3 regions of the Paenibacillus sp. JNUCC32 genome follow, and region 3 is predicted to be linked to each of the others. Evidence: riboswitches for the same ligand, from Rfam matches in the RefSeq annotation. Region 3 holds a riboswitch; each other region holds the start of a gene.
What was found. Region 3 has a riboswitch for cyclic di-AMP ahead of JNUCC32_RS24960 (resuscitation-promoting factor). Riboswitches for the same ligand answer to the same signal wherever they lie in the genome.
Positions count from the first base shown of each region.

Region 1: another riboswitch for cyclic di-AMP. It lies ahead of JNUCC32_RS26975 (APC family permease); the one in region 3 lies ahead of JNUCC32_RS24960 (resuscitation-promoting factor).
Region 2: another riboswitch for cyclic di-AMP. It lies ahead of JNUCC32_RS29770 (TrkH family potassium uptake protein); the one in region 3 lies ahead of JNUCC32_RS24960 (resuscitation-promoting factor).

Region 1 covers NZ_CP062260.1:6,102,665-6,105,947, forward strand. Annotated here, with positions in the region: gene JNUCC32_RS26975 (APC family permease) at 1-1,644, opposite strand, end outside; cyclic di-AMP (ydaO/yuaA leader) riboswitch at 1,811-2,006, opposite strand; gene JNUCC32_RS26980 (molybdopterin-containing oxidoreductase family protein) at 2,492-3,283, shown strand, end outside.
Region 2 covers NZ_CP062260.1:6,690,469-6,693,751, forward strand. Annotated here, with positions in the region: gene JNUCC32_RS29765 (CPBP family intramembrane glutamic endopeptidase) at 1-1,682, opposite strand, end outside; gene uvrC (excinuclease ABC subunit UvrC) at 1-22, shown strand, start outside; cyclic di-AMP (ydaO/yuaA leader) riboswitch at 1,973-2,117, shown strand; gene JNUCC32_RS29770 (TrkH family potassium uptake protein) at 2,181-3,283, shown strand, end outside.
Region 3 covers NZ_CP062260.1:5,647,692-5,650,974, reverse strand. Annotated here, with positions in the region: gene JNUCC32_RS24970 (HD domain-containing protein) at 1-429, shown strand, start outside; gene JNUCC32_RS24965 (TatD family hydrolase) at 526-1,290, shown strand; cyclic di-AMP (ydaO/yuaA leader) riboswitch at 1,496-1,710, shown strand; gene JNUCC32_RS24960 (resuscitation-promoting factor) at 1,980-3,167, shown strand.

The sequences.
Region 1 (3,283 bases), 450 kb from region 3:
GATGAATTTCGTCAGCGGCTGAATGATGCTCCGATAAGGCGAGTGCAGCGTCACCAGCCGGATGTCCGGCTGCCACTTTTTCCATTTTTCCTGGAAGGCGACTTCCTCCTCCCGCTCGAACGGCACGTACACCGCGATGATTTGGCCCGCTCCCAGCGATTTGGCGTAATTCAGCGAGTTCTCCACCACATGCGTGATTCCTGCCACAGGCAGGATGATGACATTCCCCTCAATCGGCTTAACCGGCTCGCAGGTCGTAATCCGGAGCTGGTCCGCTACCGCCTCGTAATGCTTGCGGATCCGGGTGAAAATCCAGATGATCAGCGGCAGGAATATCAGCACGGTCCACACCTGGGCGAATTTCGTAAAGAAGAAGATCATGGTCACGATAAAGCTGATGCATGCGCCGGTGGTGTTAATGATCAGCTTGACGATCCAGCCTTCGGGCTTTTCGCGAATCCATTTCACCATCATCCCCGTCTGGGAGAGGGTAAACGGGATAAACACGCCGACGGCATAGAGCGGAATCAGATGCTCGGTTTTGCCTTCAAAAGCCAGCAGCAGCAGAATGGAGAAAAATCCAAGAATAATGATTCCGTTTGAGTATCCCAGACGGTCGCCGCGGACGGTGAACATTCTAGGAATGAACTTATCCTTCGCCAGATTGACGGCAAGCAGGGGAAAAGCGGAATACCCCGTGTTGGCGGCAAGGATCAGAATTAAGGCCGTTGTCCCTTGTATGAAGTAATAAAGCGCATTTCGCCCGAAGGTATGCTCGGCAATTTGGGAAACGACCGTGACTTGTTCGCTGGGACTGACCCCATAGTAATAAGCCAGGAAAACGATGCCCGAAAATAACAGGGCCAGCAGCGACCCCATCGCCACCAGAGTTTTGGCCGCGTTATTCGGGGCCGGGTCTTTGAAATTCGGAATGGCATTGGAAATCGCCTCCACGCCGGTCAGGGCGGAGCTGCCCGAGGCAAATGCGCGCAGGAGCAGAAACAAGCTCAGCCCGGCTACGGGCGTGCCGATCGGCGTATGAAGCTCCGGAGACGCATGGCCTGTGGCAATGTTGAATATCCCTACCCCGATCAGGATGAATAACGCAAGCACGAACAGGTAAACCGGATAAGCCAGTATGGAGGCCGACTCCGTAACCCCTCTTAAATTCAATACGGTCAAGCATAGAACGAACACGATGGAGATCGGCAGATTATAGGCATGCAATTCCGGAAAAGCCGACGTGATCGCATCCGTCCCGGCCGACACGCTGACCGCAACCGTCAGGATATAGTCCACGAGCAAGGAACCGCCGGCCACCAGCCCCGGGTACATGCCCAAATTCCGTTTGGACACGACATATGCGCCGCCGCCGTGCGGATAGGAGAAAATAATTTGTCTGTACGACAGGATAAGTGCCAGCAACAAGACCAGGACGCCGACGGCAATCGGTATGGAATACCAATAGGCAGCTGCCCCGACGGTCATCAACACAATGAGGATTTGTTCCGGGCCATAGGCCACGGACGATAGTGCATCGGATGACAGGATGGCCAGCGCCTTGGTTTTATTCAGCTTTTGTTCGCCTAATTCCGTCGATTTAAGCGGTCTTCCGATGAGGAAGCGCTTGATTGAGGATAACATGGTTGTTTTTCACCGCCGCTTAAGATTAAGTTCATGGTAGAAGCTCCCTGAACGGACTTCTATCGGTGTTTTTTATATGCTGGACCTAGGAACGGTCACCCTTCCTATGCTGATTTTTGGCAAACAAAAAACACAGGTTAGAACCCTGTGTTTGATCACAAGTTCACAACCCTCCCGATCAACGCTGACGAGGTTAGCTGTCGGATTCGGGCGGTGAGAGTCGCCCTACCTGATTCCATCGCGGCGTACGTACGCGATTGAATCAGGATTCACCCCTTAGTATGGTTGAAGGATCCTATAGGTATCCCTCCATACGGTTGGTTCCCCCGCTTTCCATCAAGGAAATTAAGCGAATGTCATGTGAATATGAAGAATGTTTTCGAAGCTGAATAGTATATTACGCCTGCTCCAATCGTTTGTAAAACATCCTCCAACGATCATTCGAACAGAATTATTTATAAAAAATGACAGATAAGCGCTTACATAAAGACGTGGCTTTGACAGGCTTTTTATTTTGCATGTTTTCTGCGAAAATCACGAGTTTCTATAATATGGAAGGTTAGTCGCGGGGAACATCGGTCACTGGGAGGATGCCATATAAACAAATTCGCCATGCCGGTCTCGGGGGAGGAGACACTGGCATGGCGAATTTTTTTGGGAGTGGTCCATGATTCGGCAAGGAAGAGAAAGGGTCTGGGTTCCTCTTCTTTGCTCTTGATAGGAATATACCCGGGGGGAAGAAAAGTGAATCACCTGATTAGAAAAAAATGTATGACTTTACTGGAACCCCGATTTTCTTTTAAGATAATGGGATATGATGCAGCCGAGCAAAAGGGGGAAGCACGAAATGACTCAAGCGATGATTCATCAGGAAAACGGCGTATTTCCGGCGGTATGTCCGTTGGATTGTCCCGATACATGCGGCCTGCTGCTGCATAAAGAGAACGGAAAAATCGTCAAGGTGACCGGTAATCCGGAGCATCCGATTACGCAGGGAGCCATCTGCAATAAAGTCCGTAATATGGCACACCGGGTGTACCATCCGGAACGAGTGCTCTATCCGCTGCGAAGAGTAGGTCCCAAGGGAGAGGGCGCCTTCGAGCGGATCAGCTGGGACGAAGCCATTCAGGAGATAGCCGGACGCTATAAGGGCTTGATCGAGGAATACGGCTCCGAGAGCATCCTGCCCTACAGCTTCTACGGCAATATGGGGATATTGAGCGTCGACGGCATGGACCGCAGATTCTTCAACAGGCTGGGTGCCAGCCGCCTGAAGCAGTCGATCTGCAATTCCGCGGGCAATGAGGGCTGGAAATCCGTGATGGGGTTTAATGGGGGAACCGTTCCGGAGGACACCGTACGAGCCGACGTCATCCTCGTCTGGGGCGGAAACATCGTCAGCACCAATATGCACCAGATGGTGATTGCAGAGAAAGCACGCAAAGCCGGTGCCAAGGTCGTTGTGATCGATGTCCACAAGAACCAGACGGGGCAATGGGCGGACTGGTTCATTCCGCTGTATCCAGGCACGGATGCGGCGCTGGCCGTCGGCCTCATGCACATCATGTTCCGTGACGGCATGGTAAATGAGGAATTCCTCCGCAAGTATACGATTGGTCATGAAGCCTTGCGCGAGCAC
Region 2 (3,283 bases), 1.0 Mb from region 3:
ACTTCGTGAGGAGGAGTCGTGACATACGGCTTCTCTTTTTTTGTCGGGTTGAAACGGTAAATCGCATAGGCGACAATCGCCGGAAGCACCATGTAAAAAGCGCCGGTCAGCAAGTTGGCTGCATCCTTGAGCATGATCAGGCTGATGCCCATCAGGATGCTGTTGAAGATGACATGGGAGAACATCGCCGCCAAATACCCGTATTTCAAGAAGATGTAGCTGAACAGCAAACCGATGATGACCAGCTCAATCGGCCGGGAGATCACGGGGTATATCGGATAGAGCGTATGTCCCAGTGCCCAGATAAGCGAGGTGATCAAGCTTGCAACAAAGGTGTTGCGGACGATCTTTTTCACCATCTTGATGCCGAACAGCCGGTACACGGCCTCCTCGGATATGCCGGCCAGCCAGGCCATCAACGGAAACAGCCAAGGATACAGCATGTTGTAAGGCGATTGCGTCGCATCCGTGGTGGACCATGTATTCAGGGTCAGACCAAGACCGATAAAGATGACGGATTGGACGCCAAGCAGGATGAAGGCCCACATATACCCCAGCTTCATGCTGTCCAGCACGTAATGCCCGTATCCGGGTTCTTTGGCACGCGGCCATGGATTGAGTCCGTCTTCTTTATGCCACAGCCCGCTGCCGCCGACAAGGGAAAAATAGAGCAGGGCGGAGAAGACGAGCGAATAGACGGCATAGAAAATCATCATCCCGAGCACGCCGGTTTGCGACATGCCTTCGGATTTGAAAACGGGAATCAGATTATACGTATTCAGCATTTGAATGACGAACAGCAGCGCGGATAAGAACAGGCCGCGCTTAAATGAGGTGTAGGCCCTGGTCTTCACGCTGTACACAATCGCAAGAATGCCCAGGATTAGGGTGAACAGGCCGTACCCTGCGAGCGTCAGCAGGGTGGCATCCTGCGTCTGCTTGTTGACATAAGCAGAGTGGGCGGCTGGCACCGAGAAGGAGGGCTCATAAGAGCGCAATTTCCCCTGCTCGAAGGTGAAGCGGTGCTCCAGCCTGGAGTCCCCGATCCTGGATTCAGGGTCCACATATTTGAGACGGGGCTCCCCTTCCTTCGTAACCAGCTCCAGATTCGACAGGTCATAACCCGCCCGCTGAAGCCATGGCTCCGCCAGCGCCTGCTTCTCGGCCAATGTCATGCCGTCCTCAACGACGAGCAGCATCTGCCTCTGAATCTCGCCCTTGTTCAGCTCGATCCGGTCAAAGCTGGAACGGGCATAATCATACGAGAATCCGACGATGCCGGAATTCTGCATGTGCACGTCCACATTGAGGGCATCGCCTCCAGGCTCGCTGAAGCGAACGCGGTATACGTCATAGGGATATTTGGCTTCATAGGTTTTGTTATATTCCGAAAGCCTCTTCTCCTTCGCCAGATATCCGTAAAGTTCCGATTTGGATTGATATGTAACCAAGGCTTCGTCCGTGTCCGCAGCCGCAAACTGCAGATGCTCCTGAGCAAACCTTGAAGCTGCCTGCCGAGCCTGCTCCTTGGAAATGATATCCGGTGAGGCCATCTCGGCATCGTCCGGATTCGCCCACGGAAATACCTGAAATAATAGGAACAGAATCAGGCCGACTGCGGCAGGCGCGATGAGCTGCTTCAGATTGGGCTTCAGCTTCAAGGGCTCTCTTGCACGATTCATGAAATTCCTCCTCTAAGAAAGTTGATACTCCCACTGGTATTCGATATGCCTGATTAAGAACGCATAGAGTCAATATAACATAGTATGAAAGCCATAAGCAGCTTATCCCAATTATCGGAATATTGAAATAAATCGATGAAAATGAATGAAAGGTTTCGAAAACGTTAGAGAACCCTACGCTTGTATTCTTGAATATGCCCAATTCGCGCTCTTTTAAAGATATTTCGGGCGAAAAACGGCATTGGGTTACGTAACGGATTGAGTTATAATCACATCATGCTTGAAGGAACCGAATATTCCAGCCGAATTTCGTAATGAAAATGGGGGAACCATGTAATTGGGGTGAATTTCATTATTCCCGGAATAATGAATAGGGCGACCTGTGGAAATGCCCGAATCCGTCAGCTAACCTCGTAGGCTGTTGCACAGGAACCAGACCGAAAGGCACTGCGTTTTCCAGTGTCTTTTTTCGTTGATTTTTTTAAAGAAGGTGTCCGATTGAACGCTAAATTAAACTGGCTTACATTGTCTCCGCCTCAAATTCTCGTGCTTGGTTTTGCGGCCATCATCTTCATCGGGACCGGGCTGTTAATGCTGCCAATCTCGACGACGACGGGCGAACCGCTTGGATTTACTGACGCCTTGTTCACTTCGACCTCGGCAACGTGCGTAACGGGCCTGGTCGTGGTGGATACGGGAACGACATTCAGTTCCTTCGGAGAAGTCGTGATCATGCTGCTGATTCAAATCGGCGGGCTCGGATTCATGACGATGGCTACTTTATTCGCCTTGGTTCTGAAAAGACGCATATCGCTCAAAGACCGTCTAATCTTACAGGAAGCGATGAATCAGTCCTCGATGGAAGGCATCGTAAGGCTGATACGCAGAGTATTGCTGTACTCCCTCGTCATCGAGGCCTGCGGCGCAGTCATTTTATCGATTCGTTGGGCGTTTGATATGCCGCTGGGCCGGGCGATCTATTACGGTGTTTTTCATGCGGTGACGATGTTTAACAACGCCGGCTTCGATTTGTTTGGCGATTTTCGGAGTTTGACCGGGTATGTATACGATCCGGTAGTCAACTTCGTCGTGATGTTCTTGATTGTTTCCGGGGGCATTGGATTTATTGTGCTGTCCGATCTGATCGATTATCGAAAACAGCGGAGGCTCTCCCTGCACTCCAAGGTGGTGCTCACGATGACGGCTGCCTTGCTTGCGGTCGGATTTATCGTCATTCTCATATTTGAATTTACCAATCCGAGAACGCTGGGTTCCCTGAACTGGGGCGGAAAATTCTTCGGCGCGTTATTCCAATCCGTAACGCCGCGTACGGCGGGCGCGAATACTATAGATATTACGGGGCTCAGACAGGCAACGCAATTTTTTATCGTCATCCTGATGTTTATCGGAGCATCTCCAGGGTCAACCGGCGGCGGCATCAAAACCACGACCTTTACCATTATGGTAGGGGCGGTCATCGCGATGATGCGCGGGCGGGAAGACATCGTCATGTTCCGTTATCGCCTGGCCCAGGAGCGGGTGCTGAAGGCACTGACCATTGCCTTGCTGGCCCTGCTGCTCGTTCTAACCGTCTCGATGAT
Region 3 (3,283 bases):
ATTCAAACGGCCTTTCTGCAATGGACGGAGGAGGAAGACCCGCTTCTTAGCGAATTATGCGGCCGTTTCATGCACCGAAAGCTCTACAAATACGTAGAAATCGACAACATCGATCTGGAAACCATCGACGGGATCCGCCAAGCGTTCCGCGCCGTGGGGCTGCATCCGGAATATGACCTGGAGATTGATTTTCCAACGGATCTTCCTTATGATAAGGTTCATTCCGATATGCCGCTTAACGAGAAACAGATTCTCCTTCTGGACCGGCATGACGAGCTGAGGGAAATCTCGGAGGTATCCGATATCGTACGCTCGATCAGCGGCATTCATAAAGGGCGGTACCATCTTTATTATCCGGAGGAGAAGGTGGGCCCGCTCCTGGGTCAAATGCCGGAGACGATAGCCGACGTTTTCAAACAACAGCATTAAATCAGGCAAAACAGGACAACCGTTAATCCCCTTGCATTCAACCAACTAATGGAAAATAGACGACATAGAAACGACAGGAAGGAGAGTGTGGATAGTATGCTGTTCGACACGCACACTCATATGGACGCTCCCCAATTCGACGAAGACCGGGAAGCTGCAATTCAGCGGGCGCTTGAAGCCGGCGTTACGCGGATGATCAATATCGGATTTAACCGGGAGACGATCCCGACCACGATGAAGCTGGCTGAGACTTATGATTTTATATATGCAGCGGTAGGCTGGCATCCTGTAGATGCGATCACCATGGAGGATCAGGACCTGGATTGGATCGCCTCTTTATGCAGTCACGATAAAGTGGTGGCAATCGGGGAGATCGGCTTGGACTATCATTGGGATACGTCCCCCAAGGAAGTGCAGCACCGCGTGCTTCGGCGCCAGATCGGGCTTGCCCGGGAATTGAACATGCCCATTGTCATTCATAACCGGGATGCGCATGAAGATATCGTTAACATTTTGCGTGAGGAAAAAGCCTCCGAGGTCGGCGGTGTCATGCATTCCTTCTCCGGAAGCTGGGAAACGGCCAAAATGTGCCTGGATATGGGATTCCATATCTCGTTTGGGGGACCGATTACGTTCAAGAATGCGAAGCAGCCCAAAGAGGTTTTGGCAAAGGTTCCGCTTGATCGATTATTGATCGAAACGGACGCGCCTTACCTGACACCCCATCCCTTCCGCGGGAAACGAAATGAGACCGCATATGTAAAATTGGTGGCGGAGGCGGCGGCCGAAATTAGAGGGTTGTCCTATGAGGAATTGGCCCAAATTACCACCAAAAATGCGCTGGAACGATTTGGTATTTAACGAAAACAAGAGAAAAAGCGATGAAAAAGGGAGCATTTTCGATTAATTAAAGTTTTTTAATCAGAAAAGGCGTTGATATTACAATATTTTAACCTTTTACTTGAGAAAATGTGGTTGAATGTCGCTTTACAACCTGCATACAAACAGGATATCATCTTTTCAGTGATAAGAAGCTGCGATGTGCAGATCGCAGCCGAATATTTCATGAACCGTCTCGCTTAATCTCCGAAATTCTGGAGAACGGGGGAACCGATACTGCGGTGCATACTGGTCTGGATGCACGAAGCTGTATTTGATTTCTTTTTCGGGTCTTTGGGGTGAATTTGAAGGATCTCGCCATGAGCGGGCATCCGGATATAGGGCGTCTCTCTTACGTCCGAACCCGACAGCTAACTCCGTAAGCGAAATAAGAGGGGAAATCTCGTGCATACCATTTCCATGATTTCATTCATCAGGAAGCCACGTTAGAGCCTCTAGTACTCTTTCAATGGCTTCTTTTATTTTTGAATAATGGAGACGGGTCCATCATACTCTTGGTAAACAGGAGGTGATGGCAGATGGACGGAAGACGGGAATTGACGCAGGGTGTAGATAGATAGCAGGGCGCCCTGTGAGAAAAATTGCTATAGTCACGTCAAATGCATTCATGCGTTTACCTAGACGGCGGGACTATGAAGGAGGATGGAATAGTGGGCATTTTTCAACCTGAAGAAACCCATGAATCACAATCATCCAGCATGTCTTACGCATTGAGATGGAAGCATGACAATTTGCGTCAACTGATGTTGCTCGGCGCCATGGGTGCCGTTACGGTATCACTTCTCATATCGTTGGTTGTACATGACCAGGCAGGCAAGGAAGTTCAGCTTGTCGTCGACGGCCGGGTCACTACGGTGGAAACACGTGGATCGTTGCTGCAGGAATTGCTGGATGAGCAAGCGATCACGTTGAGTCCCCAAGATCAAATTTCGATGCCCCTGAACGGCGCAATACGGGACGGAGACCGAATTATTATTGACAGAGCTATTCCAGTCAACGTTACGGTAGGCAGCAAAACCAAAACCATATTTACATCCCAGGATACAGTTGATCATGTACTCAAAGAGGCTGGCGTTACGATCCAGGGTGAAGATATAGTACAACCGTCGCAAGACACGAAGCTGACCAGCAATATGAATATCAATGTCGTTCGCGTCACGAAGCAAAAAGTTAAGGAAACGGAAGACCGCGAATTCCGCGTGATCAAGACGGCCGATCCATCGCTTGAAAAGGGCGATAACCGCGTCATTCAGCGGGGCGAGTCTGGTCTTATGGTGAACCATTACGAGAAGGTCTACCACAATGGAAAGCTGGTTTCCAAGACGAAGGTCTCCCAACAAATCGAACGCAGAACGAAGGATAAAATCATTGCCGTAGGCACGAAAAAAGTGGAGAAGCCTGTTATCGTCCAGGCGGCAGCCACCGATGTAAAAGCTACACCGGCTAAATTGTCCGGCACGAAAAAAGTAACGACCGCCAAGGCTGTGGAGAACAACGTGGTTTCCCGCGCAGGCGTTGATTTTAAATACAAGAAGGTATTGAACAACGTGTCGATGACCGCGTATTCCGCCGAACAGCAAGGAATCGGTACGCGTACCGCATCCGGCACACGCGTTACGGAAGGTCGCACCATCGCCGTTGATCCTAATATCATCCCGATCGGATGGTGGGTTTACATCGAAGGCATCGGCTTCCGCCGTGCTGAAGATACGGGCGGCGCCATCAAAGGCAACAAAATCGATGTCTATTACGATTCGTTGAAATCGGCCATGAATTTCGGCCGGAAGAGCGGCCGCACCGTTTACGTGATCGGTCCGGTTAAACCTGAATTGAACTAGACGCATGAATTCCAATTTACTTTGCCATTCTAATGCTATACTATTTAGCTTATAATATATGATGATCAAGAAGAGGGAATATTTCCTCTTCTTTTGTTTTGTTAAGACGGGAGTAA